One region of the Pantoea sp. X-Soil-TKNS-1207 genome, then DNA from elsewhere that is predicted to be linked to it. Evidence: predicted binding sites of a transcription regulator. Region 1 holds the regulator's gene; each other region holds the start of a gene.

Region 1 (7,791 bases):
GCTTCAGCGCCGCCAGCAGGCTGTAATGGGTAGTGGAGATAAACGGCACCGCGATGCGTTTGCCGATCAGATCTTTCGGGCTGCTGATGGATTTTTTCACCACAAAGGCTTCGGAATTACCGAGCTGCGAGGCCAGCAGGAAGGCTTCAATCGGCAGCTGTTGCGTCGCGGCTACCGCCAGCGGGCTGGAACCGATATTGCCAATCTGCACATCGCCGGAGGCCAGGGCGCGCAGCACGCTGGCTCCGCTATCAAATTTGCGCCAGTCCACGGTGGCGCCGCTGTCTTTCGCAAAGGTATTGTCGGCCTGCGCCACTTTCGCCGGTTCCGCCGAAGTCTGGTACGCCACCGTCACATTGACCGCCTGCGCCTGGAACGTCAGCAGCGCCAGCGCTGCGGCTAATGTTGTTATGCTTTTTTTCACGGCCATCATCTTTCACCCCAATGTTTTTATGTTGGGGGCAGTTTCTCCAGCCGCGATGGTTTCATAAAGGAATTAAAAATTATCCCTAATGAAAATCCGTTCTTAGATCATCATCGGGTAAGGCTATGCGAAATGCGCAATTGCAAAGAAGTCGTAAAGACGGAAATATGTCACGCGCTCACATGACGACTGTGTTATTGATAGATTCCTGATTTTTCCAGTTAATACAGGCGCGTGGTGATATGTCGATTGAGAGAGTGGCACAGCTGGCTGGCGTATCGAAAGCAACGGTTTCACGGGTGTTGAACCAGCATCCAGGAGTACGACCCGACACGCGTCAGCGGGTGCTTGCCGCCATTAACGCCTGCGACTATCAACCCAATTTGCTGGCACGTCAGCTGCGCACCGCACAAAGCCATATGTTACTGGTGTTAATTTCAGACATCACCAATCCCTTCTGCTCCCGTGTGGTGCAGGGTATCGAAGCTGAAGCAGAGGCACAGGGTTATCACATCCTGCTGTGTAATTCCGCGTCGCAGCTGCGGCGTGAAGCGGCCTATCTGGCCCTTCTCACCGGCAAAGTGGTGGATGGCATCATCACCATGGATGCCGCGCCCTGCCTGCATGAGCTGAAAAACCTGATTGGCGATGCCCCCTGGGTGCAGTGCGCCGAATACGATCCTGCCCTGCCCGCCTCAAGCGTCACCATTGATAATAAAGAAGCCGCCTTTGAGACCGTGCGTTATCTGGCGGAAAAAGGTCGTCGCCGCATTGCGCTGGTGAATTGTGATATGCGTTATCTCTATTCGCATCGGCGTGAAGAGGGGTATCGCGAAGCCCTGGAACACCTGGAGCTGCACTGGGGTGGCGTGGCCTATGCCGAAAATATCTCCTGTGAAGCGGGTAGCGCGGCGTTACGTGAATTGCTGGCGCTGAAGGAGCGCCCGGATGCGGTCTTTGCGGTCTCGGATGTGCTGGCGGTGGGTGTCGTCCACGCGGCACTGGAAGCGGGCCTGCGCGTACCAGAGGATTTAGCGGTGGTGGGTTTTGATGGCATTCCGTTTACCAGTAGCCTCAATCCGCCACTGACCACCATCGAACAGCCAATGAACCGGCTGGGCGCACGCAGTGTGCAGCTGCTGCTGAACCGCATGCGCCAGCCCTTAACACCAGTAGTACACGAGGTACTACCGTGGCGGCGCGTGGAACGCGCCTCCAGCTGACTCAGTGCCAGATCAACAGCACGCAGGCCGCCGTCAACAGGCCCATCGCCAGATTAAAGATTTTCCAGGCACGCGGGCTGCGCAACAGGCGGCCAATCATGCTACCGAACCCCATCCAGATCACCCCGGACACCACATTCACCAGCGCCATGCCGATGCTGATCGCCACCACGGAATGCAGGTAGGCCGCGCCCGCCAGGCTAAAGCTGGCGACCGCACCTAATGCCATCAGCCAGGCTTTGGGGTTGATTAACTGCAACAACCCACCCTGCCAGAACGGCATCGGCGCCGGAGGCGCTTCATCTGTGTCGAGTTTTTCATACTCGGCGGTGGCGATCTTCCACGCCAGCCACAGCAGATACAGGCTACCGGCGATTTTCAGCACCAGATGGAGGGAGGGATACAGCAGGATTAAACCGCCAATGCCAAATGCCACCATCAGCAACATCACCTGCATGCCGATCATGATACCAATGAGCAATGAAATGGTGCGCAGAAAGCCAAAGTTGGCAGCGGAGGCAGTAAGTAACATATTATTGGGGCCTGGCGTGATCGCAGCGACCCAGAGAAAGCCCAGCATTGATAAAAACAGACTCAGTTCCATGTTTATTCGGGTGCTCCTCACCCAGAAAAGCTAACAACCTAGCGAAGCTATCAGCGAGCCATGCATCAGACAAGCCTTTACAACAGTAATTTTGACACACCCGCGAGCGAAGCCTTCATTCCGCTAAGCGGTTTCCGCAATCCGCATCTGCAAACGTTGCTGCCGCGTCTGCTACGACGGCGCGTCACCCTGCGTCCGCAATGGCAGCGTCTCGACCTGCCGGACGGTGATTTCGTCGATCTCGCCTGGAGTGAAGATCCGGCACAGGCCGCGCATAAACCGCGCATGGTGCTGTTTCACGGCCTGGAGGGCAGCTTCCACAGCCCTTATGCCCACGGGCTGATGCAGGCGTGCCAGGCGCGCGGCTGGCTGGCGGTGGTGATGCACTTTCGCGGTTGCAGCGGCGAGCCTAATCGCCTGCATCGCATCTATCATTCCGGCGAAACCGAAGACGCGACCTACTTTCTGCACTGGCTGCGGCGTGAGTGGGGCCATGTGCCAACCGCCGCGGTGGGCGTCTCGCTGGGCGGCAATATGCTGGCGTGTCTGGCCGGGCTACAGGGACATGATGCGCCGCTGGATGCCGCCGTGGCGATCTCGGCGCCCCTGCTGCTGGAGCCATGCAGCCAGAAAATTGAGAACGGCTTCTCACGGTTTTATCAGCACTACCTGCTGACCCAGCTAAAAAAGAACGCCCGACGCAAGCTCAAGGCCTGGCCCGGCACGCTGCCGGTGGATTTACGTCAGCTGCGCGCCCTGCGTCGTCTGCGCGACTTTGACGATGCCATTACCGCACGCGCTCATGGCTTTATCGATGCGGGCGACTATTATCATCGCGCCAGCGCCATGCCGTTACTGACCGGCGTGCGTAAGCCGCTGCTGATCATCCATGCGCAGGACGATCCCTTTATGACCGACGCGGTGATCCCGCAGCCGCAGCAACTGTCGCCGTCGATTGAGTATCAGCTGACCCAACAGGGCGGCCATGTCGGCTTTGTCAGCGGTACCTTGCTGCGGCCGCAAATGTGGCTGGAACAGCGCGTGCCGCAGTGGTTATCAACTTATCTGGATGTGTGACTGTGATTATTCCGTGGCAACAACTTGACCCCGAAACGCTGGAAAACCTGATTGAATCCTTTGTATTGCGCGAAGGGACCGACTACGGTGAACAGGAGCGAAGCCTGATGCAGAAAGTCGCCGATGTGCGTCGTCAGCTGGAGCGCGGCGATGCGGTGCTCGTGTGGTCAGAACTGCACGAAACCGTCAATATCATGGCGCGCGGTGAATTTCGCGGCTAATGCACATCCCGGCTTTTCGTGCTAACAATGCTCATCGCCGGACCTCACAGGGAGCTTTGTTATGTCAGCCAGGCATCCGATTATTGCCGTCACCGGTTCCAGCGGCGCCGGAACTACCACTACCAGCCTTGCCTTCCGTAAAATTTTCCAGCAGTTGGATCTGCATGCCGCAGAGCTGGAAGGCGACAGTTTCCACCGTTATACCCGCCCGGAAATGGATATGGCGATCCGCAAAGCGCGCGATCTTGGCCGTCATATCAGCTACTTCGGGCCGGAAGCCAACGATTTTGGCCTGCTGGAGCAGACCTTTAAGCATTATGGTCAGACCGGCCTCGGCCAGTCGCGCAAATATCTGCACACCTACGATGAGGCGGTGCCGTGGAATCAGGTGCCCGGCACCTTTACGCCCTGGCAGCCGCTGCCGGAAAACACCGACGTGCTGTTTTATGAAGGTCTGCATGGCGGCGTCGTAACGCAGCCGCACAATGTGGCGGAGCATGTTGATTTGCTGGTGGGCGTGGTGCCGATCGTCAATCTGGAGTGGATTCAGAAGCTGGTGCGCGATACCAGCGAGCGCGGCCATTCACGCGAAGCGGTAATGGATTCGGTGGTGCGTTCGATGGAGGATTACATCAACTTTATCACGCCGCAATTCTCCCGTACCCACATCAACTTCCAGCGCGTGCCAACCGTCGATACCTCGAACCCCTTCGCCGCACGCGAAATCCCGTCGCTGGATGAAAGCTTCGTGGTGATCCATTTCCGTGGCCTGGAAGGCATTGCTTTTCCCTATCTGCTGGCGATGATTCAGGGTTCCTTTATCTCGCATATGAACACCCTGGTGGTGCCGGGCGGCAAAATGGGACTGGCGATGGAATTGATTATGACGCCGCTGGTGCAACGGCTGATTGAAGGCAAACGGATTGAATAATCAGGAAGTTATGGCATGACCGGCAGAAATGCCGACCCTGCAAACCCAGGTGCGAATTCATTCGCACCTGGAATTGACGATCGAGATAGCCGTTATAACTCAACGACCTCGTAGCTGTGGGTAATCTCTACCCCTTTGCCCAGCATGATCGCCACCGAACAATATTTTTCCGCCGAGAGATCGACCGCACGCGCCACCGCTTTATCGCCCAGCGCTTTGCCGCTGACAATAAAATGCAGGTTAATATGCGTGAAAATGCGTGGCGCTTCTTCGCGACGCGTAGAGGTAAGTTTTACCTCGCAATCGGTCACGTCATTACGTCCTTTTTGCAGGATTGACACCACGTCAATCGCACTGCAACCACCAGCCGCCATCAGTACCATCTCCATCGGACTCGGCGCTTTATCGCCAGAATTCCCATCCATTAATACCTGATGGCCCGATGAGGATTCTCCGAGAAAGGTTAACCCCTCCACCCACTTGACTCGTGCCTGCATTATTCTTTCTCCTGACCAGGCTGATTTGCCGCCAGAATACGCCTTCACCTGATAAACAGCAATCCAGACTAATCGGCTTTTGCTGAAGCGAGACAACAGAAGACAGCTTGCAAAAGCTGTGCTACAAACAGTGCTGAAAATATTTTCGTCGCAATAGACGAAGGCGGGATGAATCAAAAGCTAAGCTTAAGAGTACACCCGAATAATTTCCTTAACTGGAAGCGCTTGATGATTTCACCGCCTGACAGGGAAAACTGCCCCCTGTGTTTTGGGCACGATTACAACAGAGGATAATAGCGAATGGTTCTCGGCAAACCGCAAACAGACCCTACACTCGAATGGTTCCTGTCCCATTGCCATATTCACAAATATCCATCCAAAAGCACCCTGATCCACCAGGGTGAGAAAGCGGAAACGCTCTACTACATCGTGAAAGGTGCCGTTGCGGTACTGATTAAAGATGAAGAAGGCAAAGAGATGATCCTCTCCTACCTCAATCAGGGAGATTTCATCGGCGAGCTTGGCCTGTTTGAAGAAGGTCAGGAGCGTAGTGCCTGGGTACGAGCGAAAACTGCCTGCGAAGTGGCTGAAATTTCCTACAAAAAATTCCGTCAGCTGATTCAGGTAAACCCGGATATTTTAATGCGTCTTTCGTCGCAGATGGCACGTCGCCTGCAGGTGACATCAGAAAAAGTAGGCAACCTTGCCTTCCTTGATGTGACAGGTCGCATTGCGCAGACACTGCTTAATCTGGCCAAACAGCCCGATGCCATGACCCACCCGGACGGGATGCAGATCAAAATCACCCGTCAGGAAATTGGTCAGATCGTCGGCTGTTCACGTGAAACAGTCGGCCGTATTCTGAAAATGCTGGAAGATCAAAATCTGATCTCAGCACATGGTAAAACCATCGTCGTTTACGGCACCCGCTAATTTCTTCTCACCTACGGCGTGATGGCAGCATCACGCCGTTTTTGTCTGCGATGAGCTGATGTGGCGTCGAATCATCTATCATCCCGAAGTTAACTATGCCCTGCGGCAAACGCTGGTGTTATGCCTGCCCGTGGCGCTCGGTTGGCTGTTCGGCGATCTGCAAAAAGGCCTGTTGTTCTCGCTGGTCCCTGCCTGCTGCAACATCGCCGGTCTCGACACGCCGCACAAACGCTTCTTTAAACGCCTGATTGTCGGCGGCTCCCTGTTTGCCACCGGCAGCTTTCTGATCCAGTGGCTGACCAATTACCATATTCCCCTGCCGCTGATTCTGCTGATTCTGCCCCTGCTGATTGGCGTGACCGGTGAGATCAGCCCGTTGCATGGCCGTTTGCTGCCCGCCACGCTGATCGCCGCTATTTTTACCCTCAGCCTGGCCGGACGTATGCCGATGTGGGTGCCGCCGCTGCTGTATATCGGCGGCACGCTGTGGTACGGGCTGTTTAACTGGTTCTGGTTCTGGCTGTGGAAAGAGCAGCCGATGCGCGAAACCCTCAGCCTGCTGTACCGCGAACTGGCCGACTATTGCGATGCCAAATACACTCTGCTGACGCAGCTGACCGATCCGGAAAAGGCGCTGCCGCCGTTGCTGGCGCGTCAACAGAAGGCGGTCGATCTGATCACCACCTGCTATCAGCAGATGCATATGCTGTCTGCCAGCAATGACAACAGCCACAAACGGCTGACGCGTGCCTTCCAGGTGGCGCTCGATCTCCAGGAACATATCTCCGTCAGCCTGCATCAGCCGGAAGAGGTGCAAAAACTGGTGGAGCAGAGCCACGCGGAAGCGGTGATCCGCTGGAACGCCAAAACCATCTCAGCCCGGCTGCGCATCCTGGCCGACGCGATTCTCTATCACCAGCTGCCGGAGCGTTTCCAGATGGACAAGCAGCTGAGCGCGCTGGAAAAGATTGCGCGTCAGAACCCGGATAACCCGGTGAGTAACTTTTGCCTGTACCACTTCAGCCGCATTGCGCGCGTATTGCGTAGCCAGAAACCGCTCTACACCCGCGACCTGATGGCCGATCGCCAGCGGCGTCTGCCCTTTTTTCCTGCGCTGCGCAGCTACCTGTCGCTGAAGTCCCCGGCGCTGCGCACCGCGGCGCGCTTTGCCGTGATGCTGATGTTCGGCAGCGGGCTGGCGCTGTTCTTCAATATCCCCAAACCTTACTGGATTCTGATGACCACCATGTTCGTCAGTCAGAACGGCTACAGCGCCACGCGGGTCAGGATTCAGCACCGTGCGCTCGGCACCTTCGCCGGGCTGTTAATCGCCGCCGCCTCGCTGCGCTTCGCCGTGCCGGAGTCGATGGCGCTACTGTTTATGCTGGTGATTACCCTCGCCAGCTATCTGGTGACGCGCAAGTATTACGGCTGGTCGATGATTGGCTTTACCGTGACGGCGGTATATTCGCTACAACTGCTGTCGCTGAACGGCGCGGAGTTTCTGCTGCCGCGTATGATGGATACGCTGATGGGATGCCTGATTGCCTTTGGCGGCATGATTTGGCTGTGGCCGCAGTGGCAGAGCGGTTTGCTGCGAAAGAACGCGCACGATGCGCTGGAAACCTATCAGGAAGCGCTGCAACTGTTGCTCGGACCGGAACAATCACCGGAGAAGCTGGCGTATCAACGTATCCGGGTCAATCAGGCGCACAACGCGCTATTTAACTCACTCAATCAGGCGATGACCGAGCCGGGGTTTAATTCGCAGTATCTGAAAGATATGCGCATGTGGGTGACGCACAGCCAGTTCATTGTTGAACATATCAACGCCATGACCATTCTGGCGCGTGAACATACCATGCTGACGCCAAAGCTGGC
Region 2 (7,791 bases), 140 kb from region 1:
AGTGGCGACCGGTTTGTTTGGGCATCTGGTGGGCGCGATCAGCGGCAGCAGCGTGTACCGCAAATCCACCTTCCTGCTGGATGCGCTGGGAACCCAGATCCTGCCGGAATGGCTGACCATCGAAGAGAAACCGCATCTGCTGAAGGGCCTGGCGTCCACGCCGTTCGACAGCGAAGGGGTGCGCACCCAGGCGCGTGACATCATCAAAGATGGCGTGCTGCAAAACTGGCTGATGACCAGCTATTCCGCGCGTAAGCTCGGCCTGCAAAGCACCGGCCATGCGGGCGGTATCCACAACTGGCGCATCGCCGGTCAGGGTCATAGCTTCGACGCTATGCTGAAGCAGATGGGCCGCGGTCTGGTGGTGACGGAGCTGATGGGGCAGGGCGTCAGTGCCATCACCGGTGACTACTCACGCGGTGCCGCCGGTTACTGGGTGGAGAACGGTGAAATCCAGTATCCGGTGAGTGAAATCACCATCGCCGGCAACCTGAAAGACATGTGGCGCAATATGGTCACCGTCGGCGACGATATTGAAACCCGCAGCAACATCCAGTGTGGATCGGTGCTGCTCCCGGAGATGAAAATCGCCGGACAATAATGACATCGATTCCTGAAGGCAGCCCGCAAGGCTGCCTTTTTTATCTCCACAATAAAAAGGAAGAAACGATGCGTAAGCATGTGATTGCAATGTTGTCTCTGTCGTTGTTGTTCTCCAGTGCCAGCCTGTATGCGGCTGAACTGAAGCAAGATATGGATACCCTGAACGCTGGGCTGAAAACGGTGAAAAAAACCGACGATGCTCAGGAGATGCAAACCGCGCTCGGCAAGATGCGCCAGGCGGCGGAGGATGCAAAAAAATCCACGCCGGAAAAACTGGAAGGCCAGCCCGCTGACAGCGCGCAGATCAAGGATTATCACGCGGGACTCGATTCGCTGATTGCCCAGATTGATGTGGTCGATCAGCTGGCGAAAGCCAACAAACTGGACGAAGCCAAAACCGAAGCGAAGAAACTGGAAGATATTCGCGGCGTTAACCATAAGAAATTCCGCTGACAGACGGGCCAGCCATCCGGCTGGCCTTATTTCCCGGCACTCTCTGCCCGCATAAGCGGCAAAAATCCCCCAATCCGTGCGAAATGTGATGCATTTTGCATTATTCGTGCGCCCTGCGATCTGGCGCACAGTTGCCCGTCCGATTTCCACTTCGAGGTGGAAAAGTTGCGTCTCCACACCCTCAGGCGGAAAGCGTAATTTATTTTCAACGCGAATTATCAGTCATTGTCCGCTGTAACAGGAGTAAACCAGGTGAGGAGTGAAGCAGTCCCGCTGAAACAGAGCACGCCGGAAGCGATTCAGGCGCTGGCGGATAACGTGATGGAGCAAATTGCCGCGCTATACGCCGCGCACCACATCGAACCCAATGCGGTGCAGCAGCAAATGCTGGCCTCACATGTGCGAGCGATGGCCTCGCGCTCCCTCACCGGCGAAGCCTTACCGGACGTGGAAGCGGAGCTGTTTGAGGACATCTCGCCCGAGACCATGACGCTGGCGCAGCAGGTGGTGGATTTGTTTGGCAATCTGCCGCGCGAAGAGGCGTGGCTGCTGTCGGTACATATTGAAGTGGCAAAGTCGAACTAAGTCAGCAATCAGAGAGGAATTTAGCATGGTAACCGTAGTGATTGGCGATCGTCTGGGTAAAGGACAAAAAGTCGCGGCAGGCGTGGAAAAGGCCGGTGGCCGTGCGGTGGTGGTGCCGGGTGTGGCCGCCGATATGAAGCTGGGCGACGTGATGAAGGCCGAGAACGCGGATTTCGGTATCTCCTTCTGCGGCAGCGGTGGCGCAGGCGCCATTACCGCGCAGAACAAATATGGCTACAAAGCGAAGCACGGTATGCGTTCGATTGATGAAGGCGTTACGGCGATCAACGAAGGCGCGACGGTGCTCGGATTCGGCTTTATGGACAAAGAAGAACTGGGCGAGCGGCTGGTGCAGGCCTGGACCAAAAAACACGGCAGCTGAGCATGAAACAACAATACGAGACTCAGGTAACGGTACAGGGCAAAGGCGACAGCAAAGCCAAAGCCTTTGCCGATGCGTTGAGCCATGTGCAGCAGCAGGTGCTGCGCACCACGCAAAATATTCTGCTGCGCATTGAACCCCAGGATGTCCGGGTGCTGCGCGCGCAGGAGCGTGTGCGGACGGAGAAATTTCTGTTCTTTTTCCTCGCGCGTGAGCGGCGGGTTTACAGCGTCGAGCTGGAAATTACCGTCAGCGTCACCGTGATCGACACCGAGCAGGTGACATTCACGGCGGCACCTTAACAACAGACGAAAAACAAAGGTAAACGCATGTTTTTAATTATTTTGTTTAAGTCGTTAATCATCGGTGGTCTGGTGGGCGTCGGAGTCGGGGCAGGCGCAGCGCGCATGTTCCACGCACCCACCACCCAAGGCATGGGCGCGTTCCGTACGTTGGGCGAACTCAACTCCTGCGAGGGCGATCCGGCATCGCACTTCTCCTTTGGTCTCGGCTTTTTCTTTAACGCCTGGGCGTCATCCGTTGCGGCGGGTTCATTCACACAAGACGTTGACCATCGCATCCTGCCGAACTGGGGCGCTGCCGCACTGATGGTGAAAAACCGCAACGTCGCAGAAACACTACACAACCCGAAGAAGATGGCGATTGCCTGCGGCATCATCGGCATGATCGTCGTCGCTTTCCTTAACAGCACCGCTTCTGCCGTCCCGGCCGCGTTGCAGGTCACGGCGGTCAAGGTACTGGTGCCGGCAGCCAACCTGCTGGTGAACACCGTGATGCCGGTGATCTTCTGGCTGGCGGCAATCGATGCCGGTAAAAAATCCGGTTTCTGGGCCACCATTTTTGGCGGTCTGGCGCAGTTGATCATGGGCAACGCCGTACCGGGTCTGGTGCTGGGTATCCTGATCGGTAAAGGCGTGGAAGAGAGCGGCTGGAACAAAGTCACCAAAGTGATGATGTTTGCCATCGTGCTGCTGTTTGTGTTGAGCGGCTTCTTCCGCGGCTTCGACATGAAACTGCTGCAATCCTTCCAGCTCGGCATTCCTGGCTGGCTGGATATGATCCACAACAGCGTCAGCGGCAAATAAGGAGCCATCAGCATGAACGAAAACAAAGGGTTCTGGTACGCCGACTGGTCCTTCCCGCTTTTTGTCGGCCTGCTTTCCGCCGGGGTGTTTGCCGGTACGCATATGTACTACCTGTACGGCATTGGCGCCTTTAACGAAGTGGCGTTTGTCTCGATGCTGCGTTCCGGCATGGAGACCGGCGTCTACGGCGCGGTGGCGGCCTTTGGCGCCAGCTTCCTGTTTGCCCGCATCATTGAAGGTTCGCTGGTGGGGATCCTCGATATTGGCGGCGCAATCCAGACCGGCGTCGGTCTCGGTGTACCGGCGTTGTTGCTGGGTGCGGGGATTGTCTTCCCGGTGGCGAACTTCGCGGCGTCACTGGCGACCGGCCTGGTGATCGGTGTGGCCATTGGCTACCTCATCATCCTGGCGCGCAAATTCACCATTAATCAGAGCGATTCCACCTACGGCGCCGACGTCATGATGGGCGCGGGTAACGCCTCTGGCCGCTTCCTCGGGCCGTTGATCATCCTGTCGGCGATGGCGGCATCGATTCCGATTGGTCTCGGTTCGCTGGTGGGGGCGCTGTTGTTCTACCTGTGGAACAAACCGATTACCGGCGGCGCCATCCTCGGTGCCATGGTACTCGGTGCCATCTTCCCGATTTCTCTGTGATGTGATGCGCGGCCTGCTGTCGGGCCGCGCTTAAGGAGTTTGTATGTTTGATGTGATTCTGCGCCGCGCGCGTCTGTGCGACGAACAGCTGGTGGATATCGCCATCCAGCACGGCAAAATCGCCGCCGTCGGCAGCGTGCAGGGTGCCGCGCGTCAGGAACGCGATCTCGCCGGGCGTTATTACGTCAGCGCAGGCTGGATCGACAGCCATGTGCACTGCTACCCCAAATCACCGATTTACCACGACGATGCCGATGCCATCGGCGTGGCGCAGGGCGTTACCACGGTTATCGACGCGGGCAGCACCGGCGCCGATGATATTGACGATTTTTATCAGCTTACGCGCCAGGTCACTACTGACGTGCGTGCGCTGATCAACATCGCCCGCACCGGCATTGTCACGCAGAACGAGCTGGCCGATATGGCGCAGATTGACGGCGAGGCGGTGGTGCAGGCGATCCAGCGTCGTCCCGATTTTATCGTCGGTCTGAAAGCGCGGATGAGCAGCAGCGTGGTGGGCGAGAACGGTATTCAGCCGTTGCTCCGCGCCAAGGCGATTCAGCAGGCGGCCGGTAATCTGCCGCTGATGGTGCACATCGGCAACAACCCGCCGGTGCTGGAAGAGATTGCCGATCTGCTGACCTCCGGCGACATCATCACGCATTGCTACAACGGCAAACCGAACCGCATTCTCACGCCGCAGGGGGAATTGAAGGCGGCGGTGAAAAACGCCATCGCGCGCGGCGTGCGACTGGATATCGGTCACGGCAGCGCCAGCTTCAGCTTTGAGGTGGCACGCCAGGCGATTGCGCAGGGCATTCTGCCCGACACCATCAGCTCCGACATTTACTGCCGCAACCGGCTGAACGGCCCGGTGCACAGCCTGGCGCATGTGATGTCGAAATTCTTCAGCATCGGTATGACGCTGCCGCAGGTGATCGACTGCGTCACCTGGAAAGCCGCCGATGGCCTGCGCCTGAGTCAGAAAGGCCGGCTGGCAGTGGGTTATGACGCCGACCTGACCATTTTTACCGTCAAAGAGGAAGCCCGCCCGTTCGTCGATGCTGAAGGCGAACGGGTTTTGGGTGAGCAACATGTGTTGCCGCTGGCCGCCGTGGTGGCAGGTCAATGGCATCTGACTGATGAAGGGAAAGCGAATCATGTCTTCGATTTATGAAAAATATGGCCTGAAGCAGGTCATCAATGCCTCTGGTCGTATGACCATCCTCGGTGTCTCGACGCCAGCGGCTGACGTGGTGGACACCGTCAAATACGGCCTCAATCACTACTTTGAGATGAAGGATCTGGTCGATAAGACCGGTGCTTACATTGCCCAGCTGTTGCAGGTGGAAAACGCGGTGGTGGTCTCCTGCGCCTCGGCGGGGATTGCGCAGAGCGTCGCGGCGATGATCGTTAAAGATAACGCCTGGCTGCTGGAGAACCTGCACGCCGCGCCGCTGAGCGTGCCGCACGACATCGTGGTGCCGAAAGGCCATAACGTCAATTTTGGCGCACCGGTTGGCACCATGGTGGCACTGGGCGGCGGACGCCTGGTGGAAGCCGGTTACAGCAACGAATGCTCGCCCGAGCAGCTGGCCGCCGCGATTACGCCGACCACCGCCGCGCTGCTCTACATCAAATCGCACCACTGCGTGCAGAAAAGCCACCTCAGCGTCGAACAGGCGGCCGTGGTGGCGCGCAAACACGGCATTCCGTTGATTGTTGATGCGGCGGCCGAGGAAGATTTGCAGTGCTACTACCAGATGGGCGCAGACCTGGTGATTTACAGCGGTGCGAAGGCGATTGAAGGGCCGACCAGCGGGCTGGTGATTGGCCGCACGCAGTACGTTGAGTGGGTGAAGCGGCAGAGCAACGGCATTGGCCGCGCTATGAAGGTCGGCAAAGAGGGCATCCTTGGCCTGACGCAGGCGATTGAAAACTATCTATCGCAGGTGAAAACCAGCGGCGCGGAGATGGTGGAAAAAATGACGCCGTTTATCGCCAACCTCAACACCCTGAACGGCGTGAGCGCACGCGTGGTATGGGATGCCGCCGGACGCGACATCGCGCGGGCCGAAATCAAATTCGACGAAGCGCACACGGGCTGGGGCACCGGCGATCTGGTGCAGGCGCTGAAAACCGGCGCTATCGCCATCTATTTCCGCGGTTACAAGGCCAATGAAGGCATTATCGAAGCCGATGTGCGCAGCGTCAGCGCCGAACAGCTGCACATCATTTTTACCGCCATCCAGGCACTGCTCAGCGGGGAGAAACGCGCATGACTCTGACACCGAACTTTTATCAGGGCCGTCTGTGCCTCAACGTGCTGGCCGGTTCAAAACAGAACGCGCGTGATATCTGGCTGGCGGCGGAAGGCCATGTGCTGGTGGGCGTGCTGTCAAAAAACTACGCCACCACCGACGCGGCGATTGCCGATATGCGCGAATATGCCGCGCTGATCGATAACGCGCTCTCCGTCGGGCTGGGCGCGGGCGACCCGAATCAGTCGGCGATGGTGAGCGCCATCTCGGCCGCCATCCAGCCGCAGCACGTCAACCAGGTGTTCACCGGCGTCGCGACCAGCCGTGCGCTGCTCGGCCAGAACGAGACGGTGGTCAACGGTCTGATCTCCCCCACCGGCACGCCGGGACAGGTGAAAATCTCGACCGGGCCGCGCAGTTCACAAGGGCCGGACGCCATTGTGCCAATCGACAGCGCCATTGCGCTGTTGCAGGACATGGGCGGCAGTTCGGTGAAATACTTCCCGATGGGTGGGCTGAAAGCGGTGGATGAGTATCGTGCGGTGGCGGAAGCCTGCGCGCGGCACGATTTCTGGCTGGAGCCAACCGGTGGCATCGATCTGCATAATTTTGAAGAGATTGTTCGCATTGCGCTGGAGGCGGGCGTGAGTAAAGTGATCCCGCATGTCTACAGTTCGATTATTGATAGCGCAACGGGCGATACGCGCATTGACGATGTACGTCAGCTTCTGGCAACGTGCAAGAAGTTGTTGTAACAAATGAGTAACAGGTGAAGCCCCGTGAGATTTCCTAACCAGCGTCTGGCCCAACTTTTCGCTGCGCTGCAAAACGAAACGCTGCCGCAGGATGAACTGGCGCGTCGTTTTTCCGTGTCTACCCGTACGGTACGCACTGACATCACAGCGCTGAACGCGCTGCTGGAGCAGCATGGCGCGCAGTTTGTGCTGGCGCGTGGCGCGGGTTATCAGCTGAGGGTCGATGACGCACTGCGCTTCGGGCAGTTGCAGGCGCAGACCGCCGCGCCGCTGCGCGTGCCGCGTACCTCGCAGGATCGCGTGCGTTATCTGCTGAGCCGCTTTCTTACCTCGGCCTATTCGCTCAAGCTGGAAGATCTGTCGGAAGAGTGGTTTGTCAGCCGCGCGACTCTGCAAAGCGATATGGCCGAAGTGCGGGAGTGGCTGGGGCGCTATCACCTGAATATCGAGACCAAACCGCGTTACGGCATGAAGCTGTTCGGCAGCGAAGCGGCGATCCGTACCTGCCTGACCGATTTGCTGTGGCAGATCGACCAGGAGACGCCGGACAGCCCGCTGCTGACGGTGGAAGCGCTGCACAGCGGGATGCTGGAGCAGCTGCAACCGCTGATCCAGCAGTGCTTCACCCATCACGCCATTCGCCTTAGCGACGAGGGCGAGCGCTATCTGCAAATCTATTGCGCCGTGGCGGTGCGGCGAATCGGCGAAGGGTTTCCCCTCAACGATCCCGGTGCGGAAGATGTGGGGGACGAGGTGCGCGAAGCGGCGCACCAGCTGGTGCAGCTGATGCGTCCGCTGGTGGGCATACCGATTTCGCAGGCCGAAGAGAACTGGTTACGCGTTAATATCGCCGCGCGTCAGATTCAGGCGCTGGCGCCCAGCACCATTAACGCCGACGATGCCGATGCGCTGGTCGATTACCTGCTGAATTACATCAACACGCATTACAACTACCGGCTGCAACAGGATGAACAGCTGCGTGCCGATCTGCT
Region 3 (7,791 bases), 1.1 Mb from region 1:
ACTTCCTGCATAGCCTGTACGTCGCCCCGGATTTTCAGGGCCAGGGCGTAGGGAGTGCGTTGCTGGAAGCGGTGCAGGCGCGCTTCACCTCCACCGGGGCGTTGAAGTGCCTGCTACAAAATCAGCCTGCGCAAACCTTTTATCTGAAACATGGCTGGCAAAAAGTGGCGCAGGGCGAGAGCGATCAGGGGAAATATCTGCTGATGCATTATCCGCTGGCAACCCGCGCCAGCGGATAGTCAGCCGATCAGACCGCGCGGAAGGCGATATCGGCGGGGATCACTTCACCCTGCCAGTAAAGCTGCGCCGCAACACGACCGGCCAGCTGGCGATACAGGGCAGTGAATTCGCTGTCGGGACGGCGGATAACCGTCGGCTCGCCATCATCAAGATCTTCGCGCAGATTAATGTGCAGCGGCAGCTGAGCCAGCAGACGGGTGTTGTAATCCTGCGCCAGTTGCTGCGCGCCGCCGGTGCCGAAAATCGGCTCATGATGGCCGCATTCGCTACAGATATGGATGCTCATATTTTCCACCACGCCGAGCACCGGCACGCTGACTTTCTCGAACATCACAATACCTTTGCGCGCATCAATCAGCGCAATATCCTGCGGCGTGGTGACCACCAGCGCGCCGGTAACCGGAACGTTTTGCGCCAGCGTCAGCTGGATATCGCCGGTGCCTGGCGGCATGTCGAGCACCAGATAATCCAGATCCGGCCACAGGGTTTCATTCAGCAACTGCATCAGCGCTTTGCTGGCCATTGGTCCGCGCCATACCATCGCGTTATCGTCGGTCACCAGATAACCGATGGAGTTGGTTGCCAGTCCGTGCGCCATAATCGGCGCCATATGGGTGCCGTCCGGCGACGTAGGCCGCTGGTTTTCCGTGCCGAGCATATTGGGCACCGACGGGCCATAGATATCCGCATCGAGGATGCCGACGCGCGCCCCTTCCGCCGCCAGCGCCAGCGCCATATTCACCGCGGTGCTGGATTTGCCGACGCCCCCTTTGCCGGAACTGACGGCAATGATGTTTTTCACCCCGGTGGTGCCCGGATGATTTTTCACCCGCTTCAGGGTGGCGATATCGTGGCGCAGCCGCCAGTCAATGGCGCGGGTCTGGGTCAGACGCAGTAATTCGGCGCTGGTTTGCGCTTTCATTTCTTCAAACGCACTCGCCCAGGCGAAAGGCATCACCAGCTCGATATGCAGTTTGTCATCCAGCAACGCCACATGGCGCAGGGCTTTCAGTGTCGTGAGATTGTGTTTCAGTGTCGGGTGTTCAAAGCCACTCAGCACGCCCATCACCACGGCGCGCAGGGCTTCAGGTGAATGCTGTTCCCGGGATTGTAGGGTCATCCCCGCTCCTTACTTTTTTTCTGTCGCTAAATGTCAGCGGTGTAACATCAATAATATCAGATAGGGGCTAAAAGTGACGGCGCTGTCCGGTTGTGTTTACGCCAGAGAGTGCTTCGGTTAACATCTTAAGCCCGATTTTTCATTTATAGAAAGCTACGCAAACTATGACTCAAGTCGCTAAAAAAATTCTGGTAACGTGCGCGCTGCCTTACGCGAACGGTTCAATCCATCTCGGCCACATGCTCGAGCATATCCAGGCAGACATTTGGGTGCGTTACCAGCGAATGCGTGGCAATCAGGTTTACTTCATCTGCGCCGATGACGCGCATGGCACGCCGATCATGCTGAAAGCCCAGCAGCTCGGCATTGCGCCAGAGCAGATGATTGCTGAGATGAAGCAGGAGCACGAAACTGACTTCGCAGGCTTCGACATCAGCTATGACAACTATCACTCGACGCACGGCGACGAAAACCGCCAGCTGTCGGAGCTGATTTATGGCCGTCTGAAAGAGAACGGCTTTATCAAAAATCGCACCATTTCGCAGCTGTACGATCCGGAAAAAGGCATGTTTCTGCCGGACCGTTTCGTCAAAGGTACCTGCCCGAAATGCAAATCGCCGGATCAGTATGGCGACAACTGTGAAGTGTGCGGCGCGACCTACAGCCCGACCGAGTTGATTGAGCCGAAATCCGTGGTTTCTGGTGCGACGCCGGTGATGCGTGATTCCGAGCACTTCTTCTTTGATCTGCCCTCCTTTAGCGCCATGTTGCAGGCGTGGACCCGTTCTGGCGCATTGCAGGAGCAGGTGGCGAACAAGATGCAGGAGTGGTTCGAATCTGGCCTGCAGCAGTGGGACATCTCCCGTGATGCGCCCTATTTTGGCTTCGAAATTCCTGACGCGCCGGGTAAATATTTCTACGTCTGGCTGGATGCGCCGATTGGCTACATGGGGTCATTCAAAAACCTGTGTGACAAGCGCGGCAACATCGATTTCGACGAGTTCTGGAAGAAGGATTCCACTACCGAGCTGTATCACTTTATCGGTAAAGACATCGTCTATTTCCACAGCCTGTTCTGGCCGGCCATGCTGGAAGGCAGCCAGTTCCGTAAACCGACCAACCTGTTTGTTCACGGTTATGTGACGGTCAACGGTGCGAAGATGTCAAAATCACGCGGCACCTTTATCAAGGCCAGCACCTGGTTACAGCATCTCGATGCAGACAGCCTGCGCTATTACTACGCGGCGAAACTGTCATCACGTATCGACGATATCGACCTCAACCTGGAAGATTTCGTGCAGCGCGTAAATGCTGACATCGTTAACAAAGTGGTGAACCTGGCGTCACGCAACGCAGGCTTCCTGACCAAACGCTTTGGCGGCAAGCTTTCGGCTGAGCTGGCCGATCCGGCGCTGTATAAAACCTTTACCGATGCGTCTGAGAAGATTGGTGAAGCCTGGGCCAGCCGTGAATATAACCGTGCAATCCGCGAGATCATGGCGCTGGCGGACCTCGCCAACCGTTATGTCGATGAGCAGGCACCCTGGGTGGTGGCGAAAGAGGAAGGCCGTGACGCCGACCTGCAAGCCATCTGCTCCATGGGTATTAACCTGTTCCGCGTGCTGATGACCTGGCTGAAACCGGTGCTGCCATCGCTGAGCGCGCGTGCTGAAGCCTTCCTGCAAAGCGAACTGAGCTGGGATGCCATTCAGCAGCCGCTGCTGGATCACAACGTGGCCCCGTTCAAAGCGCTGTATGGCCGTATTGAAATGACCAAAGTTGATGCGCTGGTTGAGGCATCGAAAGAAGATGCGGCGGTGGCTAACAAGCCTGCTGCTACCGGCCCGCTGGCCGATGCGCCAATTGGCGAGACCATCACTATTGATGATTTTGCCAAAGTCGATATGCGTGTCGCGCTGATTGAGAAAGCGGAACTCGTAGAGGGTTCGGACAAGCTGCTGCGTCTGGAGCTGGATCTGGGCGGCGAGAAGCGCCAGATTTTCTCCGGCATTCGTGCGGCTTACCCGGATCCGTCGGTACTGGTCGGCAAAATGACCATTATTGTGGCTAACCTGGCACCGCGTAAGATGCGTTTCGGGGTATCGGAAGGCATGGTGCTGTCAGCCGGACCGGGCGGGAAAGACCTGTTTGTTCTGTCCGTGGATAGCGGTGCTCAGCCGGGAATGCCGGTTAAGTAAGGTATCGCGGCCGCCCTCTCCCGCCTGCGGGAGAGGGCCAGCTACGCAGTCATCCTTAACTGCTGATAAATCGCCTCCATCACCGCATCAAACGCCATAAACACCGGATGATTCCAGAAACGGATCACCCGCCATCCCGCTCAATAATCAACAGACGTTCAATGCAGGCGAAATCAACCCTGTAACGCCCAACCGGATGCTGGCGACGAAACCTATATCCACACAAATGGCGATTGCGTAAAAAATGCCATAACCGCAGTTCGGCCTCCGGCATTTTCTGACGCCGCTCTCGCGGGGTTAGCGTTGTTCCTTTCTTCGTGACCTCCTTATCCAGCGCCGCCAACCTATCCATTTTTATCGCCGTTGTCAGAATGCGTTGCATAAGCTGGAATCCAGCCCGCAATGTGATCTCTGGCACGCTAAGCGCTTAATGCGTATGATGAAGCCCTATGAAAACAGGAGCCTGTCATGCTCACCGTGCTATCTGTCTGCTGGCGCTATTTTCGTGCCTTTGTCATCATTTATGCCGCACTTTATGCCGGGATTGGCATTGCTGCTCTGCTTCCTATCACCATTCCTGGTAGCATCATCGGAATGCTGCTGCTGTTTACCCTGCTGGCGCTGCAAATCCTGCCGGTGCACTGGGTTAAACCCGGCTGCCATTTATTTATCCGCTATATGGCGCTGCTGTTTGTACCGATAAGCGTGGGGGTGATGAGTTATACCGACATCCTCACCGCCCAGTTCGGTCCGATTGTCGTCTCCTGCCTGATCAGCACCTTCCTGGTGCTGGTGATCGTCGGCCTGAGCGCCGAACGTATGCAACGCCCGAACACGCTGAAGGAGCCAGAGGATGAGTGATATCTGGTGGTCATTGCCGCTCACGTTGCTGGCCTATTTTCTGGCGCGCAGGCTGGCGGCAAAAATCAATATCTCGATCATTAATCCGCTGCTGGTCGCGATGGCAATCGTCATCCCGATTTTGCTGCTGACGCATATGCCCTACGCCCGCTACTTCGCTGGCAGCGCCGTGCTGAATCAGTTCCTGCAACCGGCGGTGGTGGCGCTGGCGCTGCCGCTGTATGAGCAGATGCATCAGATCCGCGCTCGCTGGAAAACCATTATCAGCGTCTGTTTTATTGGCAGCATGACGGCGATGATTTCCGGCACCGCCATTGCCTTATGGCTGGGAGCGACGCCAGAGATCGCCGCCACCATTATGCCAAAATCCGTCACCACCCCGATTGCGATGGCGGTTTCCGGTTCACTGCACGGCATTCCCGCCATCAGCGCCATTTGCGTGCTGATCGCCGGGGTGCTCGGCGCGGTGTTCGGTCATATGCTGCTGAACCTGATGGGGGTGAAAAGCAAGGCGTCACGCGGGCTGGCGATAGGCAACGCCTCACACGCACTCGGCACCGCGCGCGCCGCAGAGATAGACTATCAGGAAGGGGCGTTCAGCTCTCTGGCGCTGGTGATTTGCGGCATCATTACTTCGCTGCTGGCCCCTTTTTTGTTCCCGCTCCTGATGCACTGGCTGGGGTAAAACTTGCGAGAGATCTCGCAAAGTTGAAACAAGCAAGAAAGCTTGCATTGTCAGGGCGATACAGATCACATATAACCCTTCAGGCGGCGCGCCGCCGCTGACGAGTTTACGAGGTCCATCATGCATCCAAGATTCACCACTGCTTTCTCTGCCCTGCCGATCAATCTGCAACAGGCGCTGCAACCGCTGCTCGCCAGCGCCGATTTTCATGGCGTGTTACTGGCCAGTGAAGTGACGCAGTTACAGCAGGCAACCGGCCTGGATGCCGATGCGCTGGCACTGGCGTTGCTGCCGATTGCCGCCTCCTGCGCGGTGGCCACGGTTTCAAACTTCAATGTGGGAGCGATTGCACGCGGCGTCAGCGGCAACTGGTATTTCGGCGCCAATATGGAGTTTCAGGGCGCGCCCCTGCAACAAACGGTACATGCTGAGCAGAGCGCCATCACCCACGCGTGGCTGCGCGGTGAAGAACAACTCGACGCCATCACCGTCAACTACACGCCATGCGGCCACTGCCGCCAGTTTATGAACGAGCTGAACAGCGGCACCGCCATCCGTATCAGCCTGCCCGGCCGAGCCATCAGCACGCTGGGTGATTATCTGCCAGATGCCTTCGGCCCGGCGGATTTGAATATCAGCGAACGCCTGCTTACCCCGATTGATCACGGTTTTGTTTTACAGGGCGACACCCTGCAACAGGCGGCGATTGAAGCCGCGAACCAAAGCCATGCGCCCTACAGCCAGAGCTACAGCGGTGTGGCGCTGCGTAGCCGTAGCGGGCAGATTTTTAGCGGACGTTATGCGGAAAACGCGGCATTCAATCCCAGCCTGCCACCGTTGCAGGCGGCGTTGATTCTGATGAATATGCACAACGAGCCGCTGGACAGCGTGCAGCAGGCGGCGCTGGCCGAGTGTCGTTCCGGCACGCTCAGCCAGCTGGATGCCACCCGCGCCACCCTGACAACGCTGGGATGTCGCGACCTGGCCGTAGTGGATTTGTCAGCCATCGCAGTTAAGTGATCCTTTCACCGCTTTTGTGACCTTTTATTAACAAACGCTGTACATCTGCAGGAAATTTCATAGGATCGGGCGCCAGAAATCACTTCACAATAAGAAAGGCTGGCGTTACCTTTCCCGGCGACACGCCAGAAAACACTGCAACCGGAGCAAACACTGCATGGAACTCGAGTACGAAAGTAAACGTCCGCTGTATATCCCTTACGCGGGTCCGATCCTGCTGGAATTTCCGCTGTTGAACAAAGGCAGCGCCTTCTCCCTCGAAGAACGTAACGAATTCAATCTCAATGGCCTGCTACCCGAAGCCGTAGAGTCCATTGAAGAACAAGCCGAGCGCGCATGGCGTCAGTTCCAGGATTTCAAAAACAATAACGACAAGCACGTCTATCTGCGTAATATCCAGGACACCAACGAAACCCTGTTCTACCGCCTGCTCGACAATCATCTGGAAGAGATGATGCCGATTATCTATACCCCTACCGTCGGCGCGGCCTGTGAACACTTCTCAGAAATTTATCGTCGTGCGCGCGGCGTGTTTATCTCCTATAACAACCGCGATCGCATCGAAGACATGTTGCAGAACGCCACCAAGCAGAATGTGAAGGTGATTGTGGTCACCGATGGCGAACGTATTCTCGGCCTTGGCGACCTCGGCATCGGCGGTATGGGCATCCCGATCGGCAAACTGTCGCTGTATACCGCCTGTGGCGGCATCAGCCCGGCCTACACCCTGCCGGTGGTGCTGGATGTCGGCACCAACAATCAGCAGTTGCTGAACGATCCGCTGTATATGGGCTGGCGTCACCCACGTATTTCCGGTGAAGAGTACGAATCCTTCGTTAACGAATTTATCCAGGCCGTTAAGCGCCGCTGGCCGAACGTGCTGTTGCAGTTTGAAGATTTTGCGCAGAAGAACGCCATGCCGCTGCTGGAGCGTTATCGCGATGAAATCTGCTGCTTTAACGATGATATCCAGGGCACCGCGGCGGTGACCGTCGGTACGCTGATTGCCGCCAGCCGCGCTGCGGGTAGTCGCCTGTGTGAGCAAAAAGTGGTGTTCCTCGGTGCCGGCTCCGCCGGTTGTGGTATCGCCGAACAGATTATCGCGCAGATGAAATCGGAAGGTCTTAGCGATGACGAAGCGCGCGCCCGCGTGCTGATGGTGGACCGTTTTGGCCTGCTGACCGACAAACTGCCGAACCTGCTCGATTTCCAGAGCCGTCTGGTGCAGAAGAGTGACAACCTGAAAAGCTGGGATACCACTTCCGATTCGATTTCCCTGCTCGACGTGGTACGCAACGCGAAACCGGATATCATGATCGGCGTGTCTGGTCAGCCAGGCCTGTTCACCGAAGAGATCATCCGTGAGATGCATAAGCACTGCAAACGTCCGATTGTGATGCCACTGTCGAACCCAACCTCACGCGTTGAAGCCACGCCGGCGGATATCATCGCCTGGACCGATGGCGCCGCGCTGGTTGCCACCGGCAGCCCGTTTGCACCGGTGAACTGGAAAGGTAAAACCTACCCGATTGCCCAGTGCAACAACTCTTATATCTTCCCAGGTATTGGTTTAGGGGTTATCGCCGCAGGTGCAACCCGCGTCACCGATTCGATGCTGATGACCGCCAGCCGCGCACTGGCTGATTGTTCACCGCTAGTGAATGACG
Region 4 (7,791 bases), 180 kb from region 1:
GCACCTATCCGGTGGTGAGCGGGCATCTCAGCCGCTCCGAGGCCAAATACGATTTCGACAATATGCGGGTGGATGAGTTGATCATCCCCGGCGCCGCCCTGCAACCGGATGAATCCGTCGGCCAGGCGCTGGCTGTCAGCTCGCTGAAGCGCGAGCGTTATGTGTATGTCATTAACGCCAGCGGCCAGTTTCTGGGCGTAGTGTCGATTCACGATATCTCACGCAAGGTGTTGTCGCAGGAAATCACCCTGCAATCGCCGGTGAGCACGGTGATGGACGACAACTTCCCGTGCATTTATCAGAACCAGAGTATGCGTGAAGGCTGGGAGGCGTTTGCTCGTGTGACGCTGGAACGCCTGCCGGTACTGAACAACCCGCAGGAACGTCACTTCCTTGGCGCGCTGACGAAAACCAGCCTGATTCAGAAAGCGCAGGAGTTTCTTTAAGCGGCGTTGCCGCGCAGCGCCTGGTCGGTCATCCACAGCCGCGTGTCGAACTCCAGCTGGTGGTAATCCGGCTCCATATGGCAGCACAGCTGATAGAAGGCCTTGTTGTGATCTTTTTCTTTCAGATGCGCCAGCTCGTGCACCACGATCATGCGCAGAAAGGCTTCCGGGGCGGGGCGGAAAAAGGTGGAGATGCGGATCTCCGCTTTGGCTTTCAGGTTCCCTCCCTGCACGCGGGAGATGGCGGTATGCAGGCCAAGGGCGTGCTTCATCACCTTGATTTTATTGTCCCAGATAACTTTGCTTATCGGCGGCGCGCTGCGCATATAGCGGTTTTTCAGCGCCTGAGTGTAGTCGTACAGCGCTTTGTCGCTGACCACGTCATGGGTGTCGGGATAGCGTTGTTGCAAAAAAGCGCCCAGACGTTGCTGATCAATCAGCGTCTGTACCTGGGCGAGGAGATGTTCAGGGTAGCCCTGCAGATAGATTAATGACATTGGGATTCCCGGCGAAAGACAGTATACTGCGCCCCCTTTTTAGGGCGAAAATCGCGCAAAGTGTACCACGCCGGAGATTCCATGAGCCAATTTGAACTGACCGATCGCACCCTGACGCTGCACCGCTTTCCACCGATGCGTGAAGAAAGCCCGTTGCAGGCGTGGGATGCGGCAGATGAATATCTGTTGCAGCAGGCGCTGCCGGACGGTCCGGTGCTGGTGTTTAACGACAGCTTTGGCGCGCTGACCTGCGGGCTGAACCCGCGTCAGGTCTGGCATGTCAGCGATTCCTGGCTGAGCCAGCAGGCGGCACGACAGAATCTGCACCTTAACCAGCTGGATGAAGATCAGGTGCAGTTTCTCGATAGCCTGGCTGAACTGCCGTCGGCTCCGGCGGTGGTAATGATCAAAATCCCTAAAGCCCTGGCGCTGCTGGAGCATCAGCTGCGTGCGCTGCGCGCTGTGGTCACGCCGGACACCCTGATTCTGGCGGCGGCGAAAGCCAAAGATATTCATAGCTCCACGCTGCAACTCTTCGAACGCATTCTTGGCGAGAGCAAAACCTCGCTGGCGTGGAAAAAAGCGCGCCTGATTTACAGCCGCTACACCGCGCCGACGCTGGCAGACCAGCCGCCGACCACCGTCTGGCCGCTCGACGATACCGATTATCAGATCCACAACCACGCCAACGTATTTTCCCGCAGCTCGCTGGATATCGGCGCACGCTTTTTCCTGCAACATCTGCCGCATGATGTGGAAGGGGAGATTCTCGATCTCGGCTGCGGTAATGGAGTGGTGGGCCTGGTGGCGCTGGAGCAGAACCCGCAGGCCGAGGTGCTGTTCTTTGACGAATCTTATATGGCGGTGGCGTCGAGCCGTCTGAACGTAGAAGTGAACCGGCCGCAGGATTTGGCGCGCTGCCAGTTCCGCGTGAACAATGCGCTGAGCGGTTTCCCGTCCGATCGCCTGCACGCGGTACTGTGCAATCCGCCGTTCCATCAGCAACATGCGGTGACTGACCACCTGGCGTGGCAGATGCTGCGTGATGCCAAACGCTGCCTGCAATATGGCGGCGAGTTGCGCATTGTTGGCAACCGCCACCTCGATTATCACCACAAGATGAAAAAGTTGTTCGGCAACTGCACGCTGGTGGCGTCGAATGCGAAGTTTGTGGTGCTGCGTTCAGTCAAACTGCGTTAATCACAGGCTGAGCGCCAGCTCGGTGGCCTGCGCAATGGCGCGGCGGGCATCCAGCTCCTGCGCCACATCGGCGCCGCCGATCACCCGCACCGTTTTACCGCGCGCCGCGAGCTGGTCAGCCAGTTCGCGCAGCGGCTCCTGACCGGCGCAGATCACCACGTTATCCACCGCCAGCGTGACCCTTTCGCCCTGGTGACGCAGGTGCAGCCCCTCGCCATCAATCTTCAGATATTCCACATCGCCCCACATTTTTACGCCGTGCGCCTGTAGGCTGGCACGATGGATCCAGCCGGTGGTTTTCGCCAGCCCGGCACCGGGCTTGCCGGTTTTGCGTTGCAGCAACCAGATCTGTCGGTCGGCGGGCAGCGGTCGTGGCGGGATGATGCCGCCGCGCGCATGTAACGCGTGATCAATGCCCCAGCTTTGGTAGAAATCCTCGTGATGTCCGGCCTGATGCAGCAGGAATTCGGCAGTATCGAAACCGATGCCGCCCGCGCCAATAATCGCCACGCGTTTACCCACCGGCTTTTTATCGCGCAGTACATCGAGATAGCTTAAAACGCAGGGATGATCGATGCCGGGAAGGGCCAGCTGGCGCGGAGCAATGCCGGTGGCGACAATCACTTCGTCGGCGCTGTCCAGCTGGTCGGCCGTGACGCGACATTGGGTATGGATGATGACGCCCGCCGCCTGCAACTGATGGCGGAAATAGCGCAGCGTTTCGCTGAACTCCTCTTTGCCGGGGATCTGGCGGGCGATATTAAACTGCCCGCCAATCTGCGCTTCGGCCTCGTAAAGCGTGACCTGATGGCCGCGCTGCGCTGCCTGCAAGGCGAACGCCATACCCGCCGGACCTGCGCCCACCACCGCCAGCCGTTTCGGCTGGCGCGCGGCGGTGACCGGCATCAGCGTTTCGTGGCAGGCGCGCGGGTTCACCAGGCAGGAGGTCACTTTGCCGACAAAAATCTGGTCGAGACACGCCTGGTTGCAGGCGATGCAGGTATTGATCGCGTCCTGTTCGCCGGCGCGGGCTTTGCTGACGAACGCGGCATCGGCGAGAAAAGGCCGCGCCATCGACACCATATCGGCAATTCCCTCATCCAGTAACGCTTCGGCCACCGCCGGATGGTTGATGCGGTTGGTGGCAATTACCGGCACCGACACCCGTTCGCGCAGATGCTTCGTTACCCAGGCAAATCCGGCGCGCGGCACGCAGGTGGCGATGGTCGGAATACGCGCCTCATGCCAGCCAATGCCGCTGTTAAACAGCGTGACGCCGCACTGCTCCAGCCCTTCCGCCAGCTCCAGCGTCTCCGCCAGCGTGCTGCCGTTGTGCACCAGGTCAAGCATCGAAATACGGAAGATAATGATGAACGCGTTGCCCACGGCTTCACGTACCGCACGCGTTATCGCCAGCGCAAAACGCTGACGTCGCGCCACATCGCCGCCCCAGGCGTCGTCGCGCTGGTTGGTATGCGCCACCAGAAACTGGTTAATCAGATACCCCTCCGATCCCATGATCTCCACCCCGTCGTAACCGGCCTGCTGCGCCAGCCGGGCGCAGTTGGCGAAGTCGGCGATGGTGCGCAGGATATCGGCTTCGCTCAGCGCCTGCGGCATAAACGGGTTGATGGGCGCCTGCAACGGCGAGGGAGCGACCAGATTGCGCTGATAGCTGTAACGCCCCGCATGAAGGATTTGCAGGGCAATTTTGCCGCCAGCCGCGTGTACCGCATCGGTAATCTTTTGATGCCAGCCGCACTGGCTTGTCTGATTGAGAATCGCACCGCCCTGGGCGACCACCCCCTGTGGGTTTGGCGCGATGCCGCCGGTGACAATCAGCGCCACCCCTTCACGGGCGCGTTCGGCATAGAAGGCCGCCAGCCGCTCAGCGCCATCGGCATGTTCTTCAAGGCCGGTATGCATCGAACCCATCAGGAAGCGGTTTTTAAGTTGCGTGAAGCCTAAATCCAGTGGGGCGAACAGGGAAGGGTACTCGCGCATAATCACTCATCAATTAAGTGGTCGGATGAGTTAACTTTAGCGGGTATTGGACGGGAAGGAAGAGGGATGCGTTCAGGGTGTGAGAAACGTCAAAAAAGCGTGGGTTGAGGGTAACAGACCGCCGGTATCACGTTATGCGTAACACCCTTTTCGTAACATGTTTTTGAGTGATCTCCATCACAGTTTGAAACGACGTAACCCGGTCTTATGGCCCCCATTGCAACAACACTGAATGGGGACGTTATGAATATCGAAACGCAGTCCTGCGTGATCACCGGAAAAAAACAAGTCAGCGTGGCGCAGCAGCAGGTGGAATGGAACGGCAAAGGCACGCTGGTACGCATCACGCGCGGCGGCATTTGCGGTTCGGATCTGCACTATTACCAGGAGGGTAAAGTCGGCACTTATGAAGTCAAAATGCCGATGATCCTCGGCCATGAGGTGATCGGTTATGTGGTGGAGAGCGATGATCCGCGTCTGAAAGCCGATCAGAAGGTGGCGGTTAACCCGTCGAAGCCGTGCGGCGAGTGCAAATATTGCCAGCGCGAGCAGGAGAACCAATGCGTCTCCATGCGTTTCTTCGGCAGCGCCATGTATGTACCGCATGTCGATGGCGGTTTCACGCAATACAAAGTGGTGGATAGCGCGCAGTGCGTGCCGTTTCCGCAGGATGCCGATGAAAGCGTGATGGTGTTTGCCGAGCCGCTGGCGGTGTGCATTCACGCCACCCATCAGGCGGGCGATCTCACCGGTAAACATGTGTTTATCTCCGGCGTTGGCCCGATTGGCTGCCTGATTGCCGCCGCCGCCAAAGCGCGTGGCGCAGCCTCGATTGTGTGCAGCGATATCAGCGAGCGTTCGCTGGCGATGGCGCAGCAGATGGGCGCCACCGGGGTGATCCACGCCGCCGACGGCGACTTCACGCCTTACCTGGCCGACAAAGGCTATTTCGACGTGGCGTTTGAAGCCTCCGGCCATCCGTCCTCGCTGCAACGCTGCCTCGATGTGGTGTGCGCCAAAGGCACGCTGGTGCAGGTCGGCATGGGCGGCGCTATCCCGTCGTTCCCGATTATGCAGTTGATTGCCAAAGAGATTAACCTGGTCGGCTCCTTCCGTTTTACCCACGAATTCAATACCGCCGTCGAGTGGCTGGCGCAGGGCATCGTCAAGCCGCTGCCGTTATTTAGCGGCGCTTATGGCTGGCAGGACATTGATGCCGCGCTGCAATTTGCGGGCGATAAAACCCGTGCCGCGAAAGTCCAGTTAACATTTTAAGGAGATCCCATGAGTCAGCTTTTTTCCCTCGAAGGTAAACGCGTTCTGATCACCGGTTCGGCGCGCGGCATTGGTTTCCTGCTGGCGCAGGGCCTGGCGGAAGCCGGTGCGGAAGTGATCGTCAACGCCACCACGCCGGCAGGCGCCGAGCAGGCCGCCGCAAGGCTGCGCGATCTGGGGCTGCGCGCCCAGTCCAAAGCCTTCGATGTCACCCAGTCGGCACAGGTGCAGCAGGCGGTGGATGAAATCGAAGCCGAGTGGGGCGCGATTGATGTGCTGGTGAACAACGCCGGTATTCAGCGTCGTCGTCCGTTCCTCGAATTCCCGGAGCAGGACTGGAATGACGTGATTGCGGTTAACCAGACGGCGGTGTTCCTGGTATCGCAAACCGTGGCGAAAAAGATGGTGGATCGCCAGCGGGGCAAAATCATCAACATTGGTTCGATGCAGAGCGAATTAGGCCGCGACACCATCACGCCTTATGCCGCCTCCAAAGGCGCGGTGACCATGCTGACGCGGGGGATGTGCGTTGAGCTGGCGCGCCACAACATTCAGGTGAATGCGATCGCTCCCGGCTATTTCGTCACCGAGATGACCCAGGCGCTGGCGGATGATCCGGCATTTACCGGCTGGCTCACCAAACGCACCCCGGCGGCGCGCTGGGGCAAGCCGGAGGAGCTGATTGGCGCTGCGGTGTTCCTCTCCTCGAAAGCCTCCGATTTTGTTAATGGCCATTTGTTGTTTGTCGATGGTGGTATGCGCGTGGCGGTGTGAGTCAGGTGGCGCATTCTTCGGGCTGCGCCTACACCTTACTGACCCTCTGTACTCTTTAGGATAATAAAAAATGCCAATAACCATCATTGTAATGGGCGTAGTTCTCCTGCTGGTGCTGATGATCGTTTTCAAGGTCAACGGCTTTATCGCCCTGGTTTTCGTCTCCGCCGTGGTGGGGATTGCCGAAGGGATGACCCCACTTAATGTCATGGCCTCCATCCAGAAAGGGATCGGTTCCACCCTGGGCGGGCTGGCGATGATCCTTGGCTTTGGCGCCATGCTCGGCCGTCTGGTGTCAGACACCGGCGCGGCGCAACGCGTGGCGACCACGCTGATTGCCGCGTTCGGTAAAAAACGGCTGCAATGGGCGCTGGTGGTCACCGGCCTGATCGTCGGTCTGGCGATGTTCTATGAAGTGGGCTTTGTGCTGCTGCTGCCGCTGGTGTTCACCATCGTTGCCGCCGCCGGGTTGCCGCTGTTGTATGTCGGCGTGCCGATGGTGGCTGCACTGTCGGTAACGCACTGCTTCCTGCCGCCGCATCCGGGGCCGACCGCCATTGCCACCATTTTCGGCGCCAACCTCGGCACCACGCTGCTGTACGGCATGATCATCACCATTCCGACGGTGATTATCGCCGGTCCAGTGTTCTCTAAATTCCTCAAAAGTTTCGAAAAATCGCCGCCGGAAGGGCTGTATAACCCGAAAATCTTCAGCGAAGAGGAGATGCCAGGCTTTGGCATCAGTATCTTCGCGGCGGTGATCCCGGTGGTGCTGATGGCGATTGCGGCGGTGTTTGAGCTGACCACGCCGAAAGAGAATCCGCTGCGCCAGTTCTTTGAATTTATCGGTAATCCGGCGGTGGCGCTGTTTATCGCGGTGGTCATTGCGGTCTTCACCCTGGGCCTGCGCAACGGACGCAAGATGGAAGAGGTGATGGATATGTGTGGTGCGTCCATCGCCGCCATCGCCATGATCGTGTTTATCATCGCCGGTGGCGGCGCGTTCAAGCAGGTGCTGGTGGACAGCGGCGTGGGTAACTATATCGCCGATATGATGAAAGGCTCCTCGCTGTCGCCGTTGCTGATGTGCTGGACGGTGGCGGCGATGCTGCGTGTCGCGCTGGGTTCCGCGACGGTGGCGGCCATCACTACCGCCGGTATCGTAACGCCGATCATTGCCGTCACCCACGCCGATCCGGCGCTGATGGTGCTGGCGGTGGGATCGGGCAGTGTGATCGCTTCACACGTTAACGATCCGGGCTTCTGGCTGTTCAAAGGCTACTTCAACCTCAGCGTGGTGGAGACATTAAAAACCTGGACGGTCATGGAAACGCTGATCTCGATCCTGGGCCTTGCGGGCGTGCTGATCCTCAATGCGCTGATCCACTAATCGATCCGGCTTCACAGGGACGTGAAGCCGCGTCAGGACCGCCAATGTGACTACCCAACGCGTCTCTTTACAGGATATTGCCGAGCTGGCGGGCGTCACCAAAATGACCGTCAGCCGCTACCTGCGCACCCCGGATAAAGTCGCCAGCAGCACCGGCGATCGTATCGCGCGCATCATGGAAGAACTCAACTACGTACCCGGCCGC

Evidence for each region. Region 1 encodes CRP, which controls carbon source genes, mostly activating them, when cyclic AMP is high. Its sites were predicted from a motif close to ATGTGANNNNNNTCACAT; they were not measured.
Region 2: a site for CRP is predicted at 1,140-1,157, ahead of AC6I8V_RS17690 (glycine dehydrogenase). Genes of this name have one in related genera too.
Region 3: a site for CRP is predicted at 5,158-5,175, ahead of cdd (cytidine deaminase). Genes of this name have one in related genera too.
Region 4: a site for CRP is predicted at 4,225-4,242, ahead of idnD (L-idonate 5-dehydrogenase). Genes of this name have one in related genera too.

What each region holds. Positions count from the first base shown of each region.
Region 1 is NZ_AP035958.1:3,956,932-3,964,722, forward strand. Features, by position in the region: gene tauA (taurine ABC transporter substrate-binding protein) at 1-433, opposite strand, end outside; gene AC6I8V_RS18470 (LacI family DNA-binding transcriptional regulator) at 667-1,647, shown strand; gene AC6I8V_RS18475 (LysE family translocator) at 1,649-2,251, opposite strand; gene AC6I8V_RS18480 (hydrolase) at 2,312-3,328, shown strand; gene AC6I8V_RS18485 (YheU family protein) at 3,331-3,549, shown strand; gene AC6I8V_RS18490 (phosphoribulokinase) at 3,611-4,480, shown strand; gene AC6I8V_RS18495 (OsmC family protein) at 4,573-4,977, opposite strand; gene crp (cAMP-activated global transcriptional regulator CRP) at 5,278-5,910, shown strand; gene AC6I8V_RS18505 (YccS/YhfK family putative transporter) at 5,969-7,791, shown strand, end outside.
Region 2 is NZ_AP035958.1:3,812,779-3,820,569, reverse strand. Features, by position in the region: gene pmbA (metalloprotease PmbA) at 1-601, shown strand, start outside; gene cybC (cytochrome b562) at 670-1,056, shown strand; gene AC6I8V_RS17690 (glycine dehydrogenase) at 1,309-1,641, shown strand; gene AC6I8V_RS17685 (SFCGS family glycine-rich protein) at 1,667-2,023, shown strand; gene AC6I8V_RS17680 (DUF4312 family protein) at 2,026-2,325, shown strand; gene AC6I8V_RS17675 (DUF4311 domain-containing protein) at 2,353-3,129, shown strand; gene AC6I8V_RS17670 (DUF4310 family protein) at 3,142-3,783, shown strand; gene AC6I8V_RS17665 (amidohydrolase/deacetylase family metallohydrolase) at 3,827-4,960, shown strand; gene AC6I8V_RS17660 (DgaE family pyridoxal phosphate-dependent ammonia lyase) at 4,944-6,065, shown strand; gene dagF (2-dehydro-3-deoxy-phosphogluconate aldolase) at 6,062-6,799, shown strand; gene AC6I8V_RS17650 (BglG family transcription antiterminator) at 6,824-7,791, shown strand, end outside.
Region 3 is NZ_AP035958.1:2,884,352-2,892,142, forward strand. Features, by position in the region: gene AC6I8V_RS13485 (GNAT family N-acetyltransferase) at 1-239, shown strand, start outside; gene apbC (iron-sulfur cluster carrier protein ApbC) at 248-1,360, opposite strand; gene metG (methionine--tRNA ligase) at 1,525-3,558, shown strand; partial or broken gene AC6I8V_RS13500 (endonuclease domain-containing protein) at 3,600-3,940, opposite strand; gene AC6I8V_RS13505 (CidA/LrgA family protein) at 4,027-4,419, shown strand; gene AC6I8V_RS13510 (CidB/LrgB family autolysis modulator) at 4,412-5,104, shown strand; gene cdd (cytidine deaminase) at 5,225-6,124, shown strand; gene AC6I8V_RS13520 (NAD-dependent malic enzyme) at 6,282-7,791, shown strand, end outside.
Region 4 is NZ_AP035958.1:3,775,603-3,783,393, reverse strand. Features, by position in the region: gene AC6I8V_RS17500 (chloride channel protein) at 1-446, shown strand, start outside; gene AC6I8V_RS17495 (M48 metallopeptidase family protein) at 443-943, opposite strand; gene rlmG (23S rRNA (guanine(1835)-N(2))-methyltransferase RlmG) at 1,025-2,143, shown strand; gene AC6I8V_RS17485 (oxidoreductase) at 2,144-4,147, opposite strand; gene idnD (L-idonate 5-dehydrogenase) at 4,391-5,422, shown strand; gene idnO (gluconate 5-dehydrogenase) at 5,432-6,196, shown strand; gene AC6I8V_RS17470 (gluconate:H+ symporter) at 6,267-7,586, shown strand; gene idnR (DNA-binding transcriptional regulator IdnR) at 7,633-7,791, shown strand, end outside.